2 regions of the Halomonas sp. B23F22_10 genome follow, and region 2 is predicted to be linked to the other one. Evidence: predicted binding sites of a transcription regulator. Region 2 holds the regulator's gene; the other holds the start of a gene.
The links. The regulator PhoB, encoded in region 2, activates phosphate uptake and scavenging genes when phosphate is short. The targets are predictions, from matches to a motif close to TGTCATANNNNTGTCANA.
Positions count from the first base shown of each region.

Region 1: a site for PhoB is predicted at 2,460-2,477, ahead of ACGTNF_RS15520 (UTRA domain-containing protein). Genes of this name have one in related genera too.

Region 1 is NZ_JBIEKF010000008.1:71,389-78,820, forward strand. It holds gene ACGTNF_RS15505 (ABC transporter permease) at 1-318, opposite strand, end outside; gene ACGTNF_RS15510 (alkaline phosphatase family protein) at 315-1,139, opposite strand; gene ACGTNF_RS15515 (ABC transporter substrate-binding protein) at 1,198-2,277, opposite strand; gene ACGTNF_RS15520 (UTRA domain-containing protein) at 2,559-3,323, shown strand; gene ACGTNF_RS15525 (aldehyde dehydrogenase family protein) at 3,385-4,833, opposite strand; gene ACGTNF_RS15530 (5-guanidino-2-oxopentanoate decarboxylase) at 4,835-6,469, opposite strand; gene ACGTNF_RS15535 (YjiH family protein) at 6,519-7,432, opposite strand, start outside.
Region 2 is NZ_JBIEKF010000005.1:136,038-143,469, forward strand. It holds gene ACGTNF_RS12880 (hypothetical protein) at 1-174, opposite strand, end outside; gene ACGTNF_RS12885 (HU family DNA-binding protein) at 252-527, opposite strand; gene ACGTNF_RS12890 (NAD(P)/FAD-dependent oxidoreductase) at 694-1,854, opposite strand; gene ACGTNF_RS12895 (chorismate--pyruvate lyase family protein) at 1,993-2,469, shown strand; gene ubiA (4-hydroxybenzoate octaprenyltransferase) at 2,525-3,418, shown strand; gene phoB (phosphate regulon transcriptional regulator PhoB) at 3,543-4,232, shown strand; gene phoR (phosphate regulon sensor histidine kinase PhoR) at 4,234-5,547, shown strand; gene cysZ (sulfate transporter CysZ) at 5,621-6,361, opposite strand; gene phoU (phosphate signaling complex protein PhoU) at 6,445-7,173, opposite strand; gene pstB (phosphate ABC transporter ATP-binding protein PstB) at 7,198-7,432, opposite strand, start outside.

The sequences.
Region 1 (7,432 bases), on a different contig from region 2:
ACCGGCGAAGTTGCTGGTCATGTTGGTGAAGGCCACCATCAGCCGCCGCAGCCGACCGTCGGTGCGGCTCAGGCTGTGGCAGGTGAGGGTGGCGATGACCAGCCCCATCAGGCTCGAGACCAGCGAGATCTCCAGGCTGCGCCAGATCGCCTGACGGAAGAAGGGCGAGCTCGCGATCTCCCGGAAGTGATCCAGGCCCCAGCCCTCGCCGACCCGGAAGGCGCTGACGGCGACCCAGGCCAGCGGCGCCAGCTGGAAGGCCGCGAAGACCACCGCGAAGGGGGCGAGCCACAACAGCGCGGGGGAGAGGCGACTCATGGCGACGCGCTCCCGTCGACCAGCAGCTCGTCGTGACGAGGCTTGTCGTGGACCAGGCCCAGCAGGCAGGCCAGGGTGCCGCACAGGCGGGTCTGCTCCAGGCGCTCCACCGGGCGGTGGGCGAAGGCATCGCCGAAGGTCCACAGCGGCACCCGGCGCTCCTCCTCGAGGATGCCGGAGTGGGAGCGATCGGCATTCATGCCGTGATCGGCGGTGACCATCACCTGGTAGCCCTCGGCCAGCCAGCGGGGCAGGTAGTCGGCCAGGGCGATGTCGGCGTGGCGGGCGGCGTTGCGGTACTGGGGCGTGTCGCCGCCGTGATGGTGGCCGGCGTCGTCGATGTTCATGCTGTGGACCAGCAGGAAGTCGGGATCCTGGCGCCGGCGCAGGATCTCGGCGTCGCTGAACAGATGATCGTCGGGGTAGTGGTCCTGCCAGTAGAAGAGCCCCGCCTGGATGGCGCTCTCGGGGTCCTCGTGGAAGCGGTGCCGGGTGCGATCGAAGGGGGCGACCAGGTAGAGCTCGCTGATCCAGTGGTAGGCCGCCGCCGCGGTGCGCCGGCCCTGGCGCACCGCCAGGTCGAACAGGCTCGTGCCGTGGGAGCGACGCACGACCTGATTATGGACCACCCCGGAATCCACCGGCCGGTCGCCGGTGAGCAGGCACTCGTAGAGCGGCCGCGACATGGCCGGTAGCTCGCAGTCCAGGCTGTGGTAGCTGCCGCGGCCGGCCTCGCACAGGGCGTGCAGGTGCCCCATGGCATGCTGGCCGACGGCATGGTTGAGGCCGTCGAGGACGACCAGGATCACACGGTGTGACATGACGGGCTCCAGGCCGCTTCCCTGAGCGGGAAGCGGCGATGGTGGATGGGGCGCGGGGTTACTGCTGGTGGATCAGCACCTGGGACTGCCACTGGCGCGGCAGCTCGCGGGCGCTCTGTTCCCAGGCGGCGAAGTCCTGGATCGGCCGAGCATTGGCGTACTGTGCGTTGGGCAGCAGCTTGGCGGCGATCGCCTCGGGCAGGGTCAGGTGCTCGGCGCGGATCGGCCGGGCATAGCCCTCGGCCAGGTTGAACTGGCCCTCGTCGGAGAGGATGTATTCCCGGGCCAGCTTGGCGGCATGGGGATGCGGCGCGTGCCGGTTGATGATGGTGGCGTAGCCGGAGGTCACCGAGGCGTCGGCGGGGATCACCACCTCGAAGGTGTCGCGATCGATCCGGTCACGGTAGTTCAGGGCGTTGAAGTCCCACAGCAGGGCCACCTCGACCTCGCCCTTCTCCAGGTTGGCGATGCTCGGCTCGGCCAGCGAGAGGCGCCCCTGCTCGGCCAGCTCGGCGAACACCGCCAGGCCCGGGGCCAGGTCGCCCTCGTCGCCGCCATTGGCGTAGGCGGCGGCCAGCACGGCGTTGTTGGCCTGGGAGGCCTGGCCCACGGCGCCCACCGCGACCGCGTAGTCGCCCTCGCTCAGGTCGGCGAAGGCGGCGGGGCGCTCTCCCTCGGGCACCAGGTCCTTGTTGATCATCAGCGCGATGGTGCCGGTGTAGCCCAGCATCCAGTGGCCGTCCTCGTCCTTCGCCCAGTCGGGGATCTCGTCCCAGGTGGTGGGCTTGTAGGGCTGGGTGACGCCCTGCTGGACCGCGATCGGGCCGAAGGCGAAGCCCACGTCGCCGATGTCGGCGGTGGCGTTCTCGCCCTCGGCCTTGAACTTGGCGACCTCTTCGGCGGAGCTCATGTCGGTGTCCATGTGGGCGAGGCCGTACTCGGCCTCCAGGTCGGCCCAGGTGTCCTGCCAGTTGGCCCAGGTGTCGGGCATGCCGACGCTGTCGACGCGACCTTCCGCCTGGGCGGCCTCGATCAGGGCGGACAGGTCATGGTCATCGGCCTGGGCCGGGCCGGCGACGAGGGTGCCCAGGGCGCAGCCCAGGGCGAGACGGGTAAACAGCGGACGAGACGGTTTCACGGCGAGGCTCCATGCGGTGAACGGATGTGGCGATACGCGTGTGGCCGATCATCTGGTCTAGTTCAGTTCGGCCGACAGGATGCACTCTAGGCGCCAGAAATGACGATCCGGTGTCAGTTCGATGGCGGTACCATGTCCGGCCATGCTCGCCCTTTTCCCCGATGATTTCGTCATGTGGCGGCTGTCATCAGGCTGACATCCGGCCTTCGCTAGACTGACGCCGTTTTGCCATCTCCCTTGTCGTGGCAATATTGATCTAGACCAGTCAGCGAGTCCTTGCCATGCCCTCTTCCGCCGAGTTTCGCCCCTCCGCGCCGGATGCCGCGCTGACGCCCCAGGCGCACGGCCTGCACCAGGCCCTGCTCTCCCTGCTCGAGGAGGGGCAGCCGGCGGCCGGGGGGCGCCTGCCCTCCGAGCGTCAGATGATGGCGCGCTTCGCCACCACCCGGATCACCCTGCGCGAGGCGCTGGCCCAGCTGGAGGCCGAGGGGCGCATCTATCGGGAGAATCGGCGTGGCTGGTTCGTCTCGCCGCCGCGGCTGCGCTACGACCTGCTGGCGTGCCTGCCGTTTCGCGAGATGGTCGAGTCACAGCAGCGCCGCGCCGAGACGACGCTGCTCGAGGCCGGCGAGGTGCCGGCACCGGCGGTGGTGGCGAGGCGGCTGGGACTGGCGCAGGGCGCGCCGGTGCAGCGGATCGTCCGGGCGCGGCGGATCGACGGTCGGCCGGTGCTCTACGTGGAGCACCATCTGAGGCCCGAGTGCTTCCCGGGGATCCTCGCCTTCGACCTGGCGGCCCGCTCGCTCACCGACCTCTATCGCCGCGAGTACGCCATTCGGGTCAGTCGGGTCGGCTTCGAGCTGGGCTCCACCGTGCTCGGCGGGCGGGCCGCCGAGGCGCTGCGTGCCGCGCCCGGCAGCCCGGCGCAGCGCATCACCCGCATCAACCACGACCAGAACGGCCGCGCCGTGGACTGCGACGACGAATACTGGCGCCACGACGCCATCGAGCTGACGCTCAGCGCCGCGCCGCAGAGCCGCGACTAGGGGGAAACGACGCCGCCCCGGCCGGAGGGCCGGGGCGGCGTGTCTTGCGCGCCGGGGGTCGTCAGTCCGCCGGCCCGATCAGGTGCTTGACCTCCAGGTAGCCCGCCAGCCCCCAGGGGCCCAACTCGCGGCCGATGCCGCTGATGCCGAAGCCGCCCCAGCTCGCCTCCGGCAGCACCAGCTGCTCGCTGTTGAACCAGATGCTGCCGGCCCGCAGCGCGCGGCCGACGCGGCGGGCGCGGTCGGCGTCGCCCGAGATCACCGTGGCGGCGAGGCCGAAGGCGGAGTCGTTGGCCAGCGCGATGGCCTCGGCGTCGCTGTCGACGCTGCGGGCGCACAGCACCGGGCCGAAGACCTCCTCCCGCCACAGTGGGCTGTCGACCGGCACATCGCGATACAGGGTCGGTGCGACGAACTCGCCCTGGGCGGGCAGCTCGCGGTGTCGGGCGTCGCGCACCGCGGTGAGACCCTCCTCGGCGGCGATGGCCAGGTAGCCCTCCACGGCCGCGCGCTGCCGCGCGCTGGTCATCGGGCCCATGTCGGTGTCGTCGGCGAGCGGGTCGCCCAGGCGGATGGCGTCGATGCGCGTGGCCAGCGCCGCATAGAGCGCGTCGGCCAGCGAGGCGTGCACGATCAGCCGCGAGGTGGCCGAGCAGATCTGCCCGCTGTTGAAGTAGATGCCGGCCATCACCCAGTCGGCGGCGGCCTCGACCTCGGCGTCGTCCAGCACCAGGATCGGCGACTTGCCGCCGAGCTCCAGCGACACGCCGCGGGTGCCCGCGGCGGCGGCGCGCATGACTTGCTCGCCCACGGCGTTGCTGCCGGTGAAGGACAGCTTGTCGACGCCGGGATGGGCGCTGAGCGGCGCGCCGATGCCCTCGCCGTCGCCGTGCACCAGGTTGAGCACCCCGGCCGGGAGGCCGATCTCGAGGGCGATCTCGGCCACGGCCTGTTCGGGCAGCGGGGTGACCTCGGAGGGCTTGAACACCACCGTGCAGCCGGCGGCCAGCGCCGGGGCGATCTTCCAGGCGCTGGTGACCAGCGGGAAGTTCCAGGGCGTGATCAGCCCGACCACGCCGGCCGGGTCCTCGTAGGTGCGGGCCTCGATGCCGTCCATGCCATGCTCGACCAGGCGCCCCTGGCGGGCCTCCAGGGCGCGGGCCTGGCCGGCGTAGTAGCGATAGCAGGCGATGGCATCGTCGAGATCGATGGCGGTCTCGGCCAGGGCCTTGCCGTTGTTGGTCGAAGACAGCCGCATCAACGCCTCGCGGCGCTCGGCGAGGGCGTCGGCGAAGGCCTCGAGATAGGCCGCCCGACGCTCGCCGCCCAGCGCCTGCCAGGCGGGCAGGGCGCGACGCGCGGCGTCCACCGCGGCGTCGACGTCGGCCGGGTCGCCGGCGGTGACCTCGGCGATCGTCTCCTGGCGATAGGGATCGGTCACCGGCAGGCGGCGTTCGCCGCGGCTCGCGATCCAGTGGTTGTCGATGAACTGCTGGGTGAGTCGTTGCATGTCAGGCTCCGGGTCCGGTGTCAGGCGAGGCGGCGCGAGCCCAGGCCGCGGCGTCGATCTCGATCAAAAGCGGGCCGTCGACGGGACGGCTGGCCAGGGCATGGGCCAGTTCGGTGGCGGTGGCGACGCGGGTGGCCAGGCAGCCGAAGCCGCGGGCCACGGTGAGGAAGTCCGGGGCCTGGAGGTCGACGCCGAGGCGGGTGACGCCGGCGTCGTCCATGAAGCGGCGGATCTCCTCGTAGCCCTGGTTGTGCCACAGCAGGATCACCACCGGCAGGCGCTCCTCCACCGCGCAGGCCAGCTCCGGCAGGGTGAACATCACCCCGCCGTCGCCGACCAGGGCCACCACCGGCAGATCGGGGCGGGCGAGGCTGGCGCCGAGCGCCGCCGGCAGGCCGTAGCCGAGGGTGCCGTAGCCGGTGGAGGCGTTGAAGAAGCGCCGCGGGGCCGGCTGGGCGACCAGATGGTTGGCCGCGTAGGTGGTGGCACAGGAATCGCCGACCAGGATCGCCTCGGGCAGGGCCTCGCGCAGGGTGTCGAACAGCGGCACGTAGGCGGCGAAGGCCGGCTCCTCGGCGAGCCCCATCGCCTCATGGGCGGCCCGGGTGCGCTCGGCGCCGCCGCGGTTCAGCCGGCTGCCTTCGAAGTGCGCCGCCAGGGCTATGAGGGCCTGGCCGGCGTCGGCCACCAGGGCCAGGTCGGCGGCCTGGTTGCGGGCCAGCTGCTGGGGGTCCACGTCGATGCGGATCAGTCGTCCCTGGAGCGTGAAGCCGTCGTCGAACACCACGTCGTAGTCGGTCTCGCCGAGCTCGGTGCCGATGGCCAGCACCACGTCGGCGTCCCGTGCCAGCTCGCGCACCGCCGGCAGCGAGGCGTTGGCGCCCAGGTCCAGGGGATGGTCGCGGCCGAGCAGCCCCTTGGCGTTGATGGTGGTGACGGCGGGGGCATCGAGCGCCTCGACCAGCGCGCGAGCGGCCTCGGGGGCAGCGACAGTGCCGCCGCCGAGCAGCACCAGCGGGCGTGCGGCATCTGCCAGCCAGGCGCCTGCCTCGGCGATGGCCACGGGATCCGGCGCGGCCTTGGCCAGTGCCGTTCGCTGCCAGTGCCGCGGCGTGCGGACCGGGGCATCGAACAGGTCGATGGGAACCTCGATATGCACCGGACCGGGGCGGGCGCCCTCGAACACCGCGAAGGCGCGCGCCAGGACCTCGGGCAGGCCGTCGGGGTCGAGCAGGGTATGGCTGAAGCGGGCGACCCCGGCCATCAGCTGTTGCTGGCCGGGCAGCTCGTGGAGCCGGCCCTGGCCGCGACCCAGGGTGTCGCGGCGATTGACGCTGGAGATCACCAGCATCGGTACCGAGTCGGCCAGCGCCTGACCCATGGCGGTGGCGATGTTGGTCATGCCGGGCCCGGTGATGATGAAGCACACCCCGGGCTTGCCGGTGGCGCGGGCGTAGCCGTCGGCCATGAAGCCGGCGCCCTGCTCGTGGCGCGGCGTGACATGGCGGATGCCGCTGCCCTCGCCGCCGGCGAGGCCGCGGTAGAGCTCGACGGTGTGCACGCCGGGGATCCCGAACACGGTGTCCACCCCGTAGGTGTCGCGCAGCAGGCGAATCAGCAGGTCGGCGCAGGTCATGGGCGTTTCTCTCTCAGGGTTCAGGCTCTCGCGGTTCATGGGGATCGTCTCAGCCCACCAGCCAGTGGCCCATGACCACGATGATCGGCAGGGTGATGGCGGTGCGCAGCAGGAAGATCACCACCAGCTCCCACAGCTTGAGCGGGATCTTCGATTTCAGCAGCAGGGCGCCGATCTCGGACATGTAGATCAGCTGGGTCAGCGACAGGCAGGCGATCACGAAGCGGGTCAGCTCGCTCTCGATGTCGCTGGCCAGCACCGCCGGCAGGAACATGTCGGCGAAGCCCACCAGGGTGGCGGGGGCGGCGGCCTCGGCCTCGGGGATCCGCATCCATTCCAGCACCGGCACCATGGGCGCGGAGAGCCAGGTGAACAGCGGCGTGAACTCGGCCAGCACCAGCGCCACGGTGCCGATGGCGATCACCAGCGGCAGCAGGCCGAGGAAGATGTCGGCGACGTTGAACAGCGCGATGCGTGCCAGCTTGAGCGGACCCGGGGCGGTCTCGGCACGTGCCACGGCCATGCCCAGGCTATAGCGCAGCAGGCTCTGGTCGCCGGTGTTTTCTTCCTGGATCTGGCAGCCTGCCGGCTCGTGGTAGGCGTTCGACTTGCGCGACAGCGGCGGCAGGCGCGGCACGATGACGGCGGCGACCAGGCCGGCGACCACCACGGTCAGGTAGAAGGGCACGAACAGGTGGTTGATGCCGATGAAGCTGGTCACCAGCAGGGCGAAGGCGATGGAGACGATGGAGAAGTTGGTGGCGATCGCCGAGGCCTCGCGGGCGTTGTAATAGCCCTGCTCGTACTGCTGGGTGGTGATCAGCACGCCCACGGTGCCGGACCCCATCCAGGAGGCGGTGGCATCGATGGCGCTGCGCCCGGGCAGGCCGAAGATCTTGCGGAAGGGCGTGCGCACCAGGCTGCCGATGAACTCCATGAAGCCGAAGTCGACCAGGAAGGGCA
Region 2 (7,432 bases):
GGTCTCGATGCCCCGGGGCGACATCCGATAGTGGCGGGCGATGGCGAGATTCTCGGTGCCGATGCCCCAGTCGAGGCGTTTCAGGTCACCCAGGCGATCGCGAAAGGCGGGCTTGCGCCGCAGCGCACGCTTGAGCAGCACGCCGAGCACCCACAGCATCAGGCGTAGCTTCATCGGTACACCGTTGGCCGGAAAGCGGAAATGAGGGGGGTGAGGCCGCGCGGCCCGGGAATCGAGCCGCGCGTCGCGCCTTATTTGGCGACGGCGTCCTTGAGGCCCTTGCCGGGCTTGAAGGCCACGGTCTTGCTGGCCGGGATGGTCAGGGATTCGCCGGTCTGGGGGTTCTTGCCGGTGCGGGCGGCACGCTCGCGCACGGTGAAAGTACCGAAACCGATCAGCGACACGTCCTTGCCGTCGGACACGCTGCCGGTGATCTCGTCGAGAATGACGTTCAGCACCTGGCTGGCCTTGTCCTTGGACAGATCGGCACGCTCGGCGATCGCCGCGGCGAGTTCTGGTTTGCGCATACAGCCCTCCTGGTTTGACATCCTGCCGATGATCCCATCGGCCGCGTTGTTGTTCGCGCTGATTCATGCACCACCCGCCTGCCATGGCATGTGAGGCAGACGCATGACGCCGTGTGGCAACGCCGCTGCCAGGCCCGGAACACCGGGGGCGCCGTCGTTGACGTCACTAGCCTAGCAACGGCGGTGCAGCGCGCGCCAGTTCGACTTTCCGACGCACGCAGGCGCCTGTCAACGCAAATCCGATCAAACGTCCGTCTTCATCCTCGGCCAGGGCGGTCAGATCCGCCCCCTCGCCCTCGATGCGCCAGCGAGCGGGCGCACGGGTCGGCGGCAGCGAGACCACCGGCAGCAGCGGTGTCTTCACCAGCACCGGCCAGGGGCCGTAGCGTACCTCGGTGGGCGTGCCGGCAAGCGTCGCCGCCAGCGCCTTGGCGCCGGCCTGCAGCGGCTGGACGTACATGGCATTGACGCCGTCGACGCAGGCCACGTCGCCCAGCGCATGGATGCCGGGCGACGAGGTCGAAAGCCGGCGATCGACGAGGATGCCGGCCGGCCCCACGGCCAGTCCCGCGGCCTCGGCCAGGGCGCTGCGCGGCCGCAGCCCGGTGGCCACCAGCACCAGATCGGCCTCGAGGGCGGTGCCGTCGTCCAGGCCCAGCGCCACCCGCTCGCCCTCGGACGAGAGCGCGTCGACCGTGCGCCCGGTGTGCAGGGCGATGCCGGCCTCGACGAAGGCCTCGCCCAGGGCCCGGCCCAGCGGCTCGGGCAGCAGCCGCGGCAGCGGCGCCGCCTCCGGGGCGATCAGCTCGACCGCATGGCCGCCGGCGGCCAGGTCGTTGGTGAACTCGCAGCCCACCAGGCCGATGCCGACCACGGCGACCCGGGCCGGGCGGCCGAGCGCCGCCAGGGCGGCGTGGAAGGCGCGGTAGTCGTCGAGGTCGTTGACGGTATGGACCCGGCCGGCCAGCGCCTCGGGCATGGCGAAGGGCGGCGCCGGCGCCGCGCCGGTGGCCAGCACCAGCTCGCCCCAGGGCAGCCGCTCGGCGCCGAGGGCCAGGGTCCGCGCGGCCGGATCGATGGCCTCGACCCGGGTGTGCGTGCGCATCGTCACGCCGAGCCGGTCGGCCGCCTCCAGGGCGCTGAGCGAGGCCAGGCGATCCGGCGGCAGGCGCTTGGCGAAGCCGGTGGAGAGCAGCGGCTTGGAGTAGTCCTCGCCGCCGTCGGCGGTGATCAGGGTGATGGGGCGCTCGGGCTGCAGGGCCCGGACCTGGCGCGCCAGGCCCAGCCCGGCCATGCCGGAGCCGATGATGGTCAGGGGTGCGCTCATGGGGCTCCTCGCTGCAGGGGGCGCGACGGGCCGCCATGGTACACTAGCCGCCCCTTGCATTGGACGCGGAGTCGCGCAGTGAATCACGCCCCGGCCCTTTCGCCCCGCTGGCGCCCCCTGGCGGCGGCACGCCCCGCCATGAGCCCGGCCTGGTGGCGCTGGATCGCCACCCGGGGCTCGCTGACCCAGCGGCTGATCGAGGCCGGCGCGCCTCGCCGCTTCCGGGTCAGGCTGCTCGACCAGCGCCTGGGCCGGCCGCGCCGCGACGAGGCCATGGCGCTGGGCACGGCGCCGGACCGCCTGGTCTGGCGGCGCGAGGTCGCGCTGTGTCTCGGCGATCGTTCCTGGGTGATGGCGCGCTCGGTGGCCCCGCTCCACGGCCTGCACGGCCAGCGGCTGGCGGGCCTCGGCGAGCGCTCGCTGGGGCACTGGCTGTTCCGCCAGCCCGGCCTCGAGCGCGGCCCCATCGAGGTCAGCGCCGACCCGGCGCCCTTCCACGACGCGCCCGGCCCCTGGGGTCGCCGCTCGGTGCTGCGCCACGGCCGCTTCGCGGTGCTGGTCCAGGAGTTCTTCCTCGACGCCATGGCGGATGACCTGGCCCTGCCGGCGCGATAGGCTGCGTCTGGCATCGCCCGAAACCCGCGTCGTCCGATTCAACCGAGAGACCCACATGGAACGTTCCCTGATGCGCCCCAAGGGGCTGGCCCGGCTGCCCGACTTCCTGCACCTGACGCGCCTCGACCGCCCCATCGGCACCTGGCTGCTGATGTGGCCGACGCTGTGGGCGCTGTGGACGGCGGCCGAGGGCGTTCCCGAGCGCCGGCTGCTGCTGATCTTCGTCGCCGGGGTCTACCTGATGCGGGCCGCGGGCTGCGTGGTCAACGACTACGCCGACCGCCACTTCGACGGCCACGTGAAGCGGACGAAGTCACGTCCGCTGGCCACCGGACGCATCGGCGAAGGCGAGGCCAAGGGGCTGTTCGCCGGCCTGGTGCTGGCGGCCTTCGTGCTGGTGTGCTTCACCAATGCCTTCACCGTGATGCTGTCGGTGGGCGGCGTGATCCTGGCCTTCGTCTATCCCTTCATGAAGCGCTACACCCATCTGCCCCAGGTGGTGCTGGGCGCGGCCTTCTCGTGGGCCATTCCCATGGCCTTCGGCGCGGTGCTCGGCCATGTGCCGCTGGAGGCCTGGCTGCTGTTCGCCGCCAACGTGCTGTGGACCGTGGCCTACGACACCGAGTACGCCATGGTCGACCGCGACGACGACCTGCGCATCGGCATCAAGTCCACCGCGGTACTGTTCGGCCGCGCCGACAAGCGGATCATCGGCCTGCTGCAGCTGGCCACGCTCGCCCTGCTGGCCTGGGCCGGCGAGCGCCTCGGCCTCACCGGCTTCTTCTGGCTCGGCCTGGCCGCCATGGCGGCGACCTTCGTCCACCAACAGCGGCTGATCCGCCACCGCGATCGCGATCGCTGCTTCCAGGCCTTCCTCAACAATCACTGGTCGGGGCTCTTGGTGTTCGCCGGCATCGCGCTGTCGCTGTGGCCGGGCGCCGGCGCGTGACGCCGGGCGGGAAAAAACCGCGGCGCTGAGCGGGGGCGACAGGACGAGGCTGTCACGGTATTGTCACAAGGACATGCTGTCATCGTCACCAATATGTCACTGCTCTCGACCATGAGGCCCCGGGATGACCGCCAAGACCGTACTGATCGTCGATGATGAAGCGCCCATCCGCGAGATGATCGCCGTGGCGCTGGAGATGGCCGACTATCGCGTGCTCGAGGCGGACAATGCCCAGAGCGCCCACGCCATGGTCGTCGATCACCAGCCCGACCTGGTGCTGCTGGACTGGATGATGCCCGGCACCAGCGGCGTCGAGCTCGCCCGCCGGCTCAAGCGCGAGGAAGGCACCTCGGAGCTGCCGATCATCATGCTCACCGCCAAGGGCGAAGAGGACAACAAGATCCAGGGCCTCGAGTCCGGGGCCGACGACTACATCACCAAGCCCTTCTCGCCCCGCGAGCTGGTGGCGCGCCTCAAGGCGGTCCTGCGCCGGGCCACGCCGCGCGGCGTCGAGGATCCGGTCCAGGTCGAGGGCCTGATGCTCGACCCGGTCAGCCACCGCGTCAGCATCGACGGCCAGTCGCTGGAGATCGGCCCCACCGAGTACCGCCTGCTGCAGTTCTTCATGACCCACCAGGAACGCGCCTACACCCGCGGCCAGCTGCTCGACCAGGTCTGGGGCGGCAACGTCTACGTCGAGGAGCGCACCGTGGACGTGCATATCCGCCGCCTGCGCAAGGCGCTGGGCGAGCCGCACCAGCAGCTGATCCAGACCGTGCGCGGCACCGGCTACCGCTTCTCCGCCAAGGCCTGACATGGGCCGGCTGTGGCGACGCGAATGTTGGCGGCTGGCGTCCCTGGTGGCCGCCGGCGCGCTGATCGGCTGGCCCTTCGCCCTGAGCGGCCTCGGCCTCGCCGTGGGGCTCACCATCTACCTCTTCTACCAGATGCGCCAGCTCCACGCGCTGCAGGAATGGCTGACCCATCACCCCCATGACGAGCCGCCCTCGGCGATGGGGCTGTGGGGGGAACTGTTCGACCGCCTCTACCGCTACCAGAAGGGGCAGCGCATCACCCAGCGGCGGCTGCGCGACACCCTGAGCCGCATCCAGGAATCCTCCGAGGCGATGCGCGACAGCGTGGTGATGCTCGACCGCCACGGCGACATGGAGTGGTGGAACAGCGCCGCCGAGCGGATGCTGGGCCTCAAGCCGACCCTGGACCGCGGCCAGCACATCACCAACCTGCTCCGCGACCCGAGCTTTGTCGACTACTTCCACGCCCGCGACTACCGCGAGCCGCTGACGCTGTGCTCGCCGATCGACGAGAACCTGATCCTGCAGTTCCAGATCACCCTCTACGGCGACGACGAACGCCTGGTGATGGCCCGCGACATCACCCGCCTGCACCGCCTCGAGCAGATGCGCCGCGACTTCGTGGCCAATGTCTCCCACGAGCTGCGCACCCCGCTCACCGTGCTGACGGGCTACCTCGAGACCTACGGCGACATGGCCGAGATGCTGCCGGAGCGCCTCGGCCGCGGCATCGGCCAGATGCAGAGCCAGACCCGGCGCATGCAGAACCTGGTCAACGACCTGCTGCTGCTGTCGCGGCTGGAGAACGACCAGGGCGGCCACGACGACGTCCACCTCGACCCGGCCAGCCTGCTCGAGGCCGTGCGCCGCGACGCCGAGGCGCTGTCCGAGAGCCATCATCGACTGGAGGTGGAGATCGACGAGCCCCGCGCCCTGCTCGGCTCGGAGAAGGAGCTGCACAGCGCCGTCTCCAACCTGGCCTTCAATGCCGTGCGCTACGCCGGCGAGGACAGCCGCATCGTGCTGCGCTGGCGTCCCTGGGGCGACGGCGCCTGCCTGGAGGTCGAGGACGACGGCGAGGGCATCGACCCGCTGCACATCCCGCGCCTGACCGAGCGCTTCTACCGGGTCGACAAGGGCCGCAGCACCGCCACCGGCGGCACCGGCCTGGGGCTGGCCATCGTCAAGCACGTGCTGCTGCGCCACGATGCCCAGCTGGAGATCGATTCCCGGCTCGGCGAGGGCGCCACCTTCCGCTGCATCTTCCCCGCCGCGCGCCTCACCGACGCCGCGCCGTCCTCGCGGCGCGCCTGATTCCGTCCCGGACACGACTCCGCCCGACGCAGGCCGGGCGGAGGGAGGTCACGCGATCACGACGCCTGGAGCGTCAGCGCCTCGCCGGGGCGGGGTCGGGCGCGAGCGCCCGATAGTGGTCTTCCCACATCAGCACCGCGCCGGCCACGGCGCCGGGCAGCAGGAGCAGGTTGGCCAGCGGCAGCCAGGTGATCAGCATCACCCAGCCGCCGTAGGTCAGCGTCGGCCAGCGGCGCGCGGCGAGGCGGCGACGCATGTCGGCGAAGGGCACCTTGTTGTTGTCCATCGGATAGTCGAGGTAGGTGACCGCCATCATCCAGGCCGAGAACAGCAGCCACAGCAAGGGCGCGATCAGGTTGATCACCGGTATCCAGCCGATCACGAACAGCAGCAGCATGCGCGGCAGGATGTAGCCCAGCTTGACCAGCTCGCGGCCCAGGGCATCGATGGCGGTGCGCGCCAGGCCGCGGTCGTCCAGCGGCGGACGCCCGGTGACCTCGCGCTCGACCTTCTCGGCCAGCAGGCCATAGAAGGGTGCGGCGATCAGCTGGGTCACCAGGGTGAAGCTGAAGAACACGATCAGCCCCAGGCTGAGCACGAACAGCGGCCAGATCAGCCACGACAGCCAGTCGAGCCAGCCCGGCACCATGGCCATCCAGCCGTCGAGCCAGCCGCCGAAGTGGGTCAGCACGTAGCTCAGCATGGCGGCGTAGACCACCAGGTTGGCCAGTATCGGCAGGAACACGTAGCGGCGCAGGCCGGGGGTGTAGACCAGGCGCGTCCCCCGGGACAGCGCCGAGAAGGCATCCAGCATCGGTGTCATTTCCTCCATCACGACGACGGCGGCCGTCGCCAGGGGCGACGGCCGCTTCATGGACAGTGCCGGTCGAGCGGGGTTCAGCCCTCGTCGCCGAGCACCTCATCGCCGAGATCATCCGGTGCCGTGTGGCGGATGTCGAGGCCCTTGACCAGATAGACCACGTATTCGGCCAGGTTGTTGGAGTGGTCGCCGACGCGCTCCAGGGCGCGCAGGATCCACATGATGCCGAGCACCGGCGAGATCGCCCGGGCGTCTTCCATCATGAAGGTCATCAGCGAGCGCATGGCGCTCTGGTACTCGCTGTCGACCTGCTCGTCCTCCTGCACCACCTTGAGCGCCAGCTCGGTGTCGAAGCGGGCGAAGGCGGTCAGGGCGTCGCGCATCATCTTGCGCACGTGCTCGCTGATCACGCGCACCTCGACGAAGCCGCGGGTGCCGCTCTGGTTCTCGACCAGGTCCACGGCGTTGCGGGCGATCTTGCTGGCCTCGTCGCCGATGCGCTCCAGGTCGGAGGCGGCGCGGATCACCGCCAGCACCAGGCGCAGGTCGGAGGCCGCCGGCTGGCGGCGGGCCAGGATCTGGGTGCACTCGTCGTCGATCTTGATCTGCATGTCGTTGACGGCACGATCGTTGTCGACCACGCGCTCGGCCAGGGCGGAATCGCCGTCGAGCAGGGCGCGGACGGCGTCCTGCACCTGCTTCTCGACCAGCCCGCCCATGGCCATCAGGTGGGTCTTGAGCTCCTCGAGCTCATGATTGAACTGGCGCGAGATATGCTGGCTGTGGATATCGCTAGTGATGTCCATGAGACTCTCCTGAGGGCGCCGGCGTCAGGCCATGCGTCCGGTAATGTAGTTCTCGGTGCGCGCGAGGCGCGGATTGGTGAACAGGGTATCGGTGGGGGCGTATTCCACCAGCTCGCCGTCCTGCAGGAAGGCGGTGTAGTCCGACACCCGCGCCGCCTGCTGCATGTTGTGCGTGACCAGCACCAGGGTCAGGCTCGACTTCAGGTTGCGGATCAGCTCCTCCACCTTGAGCGTCGAGATCGGGTCCAGCGCCGAGGCC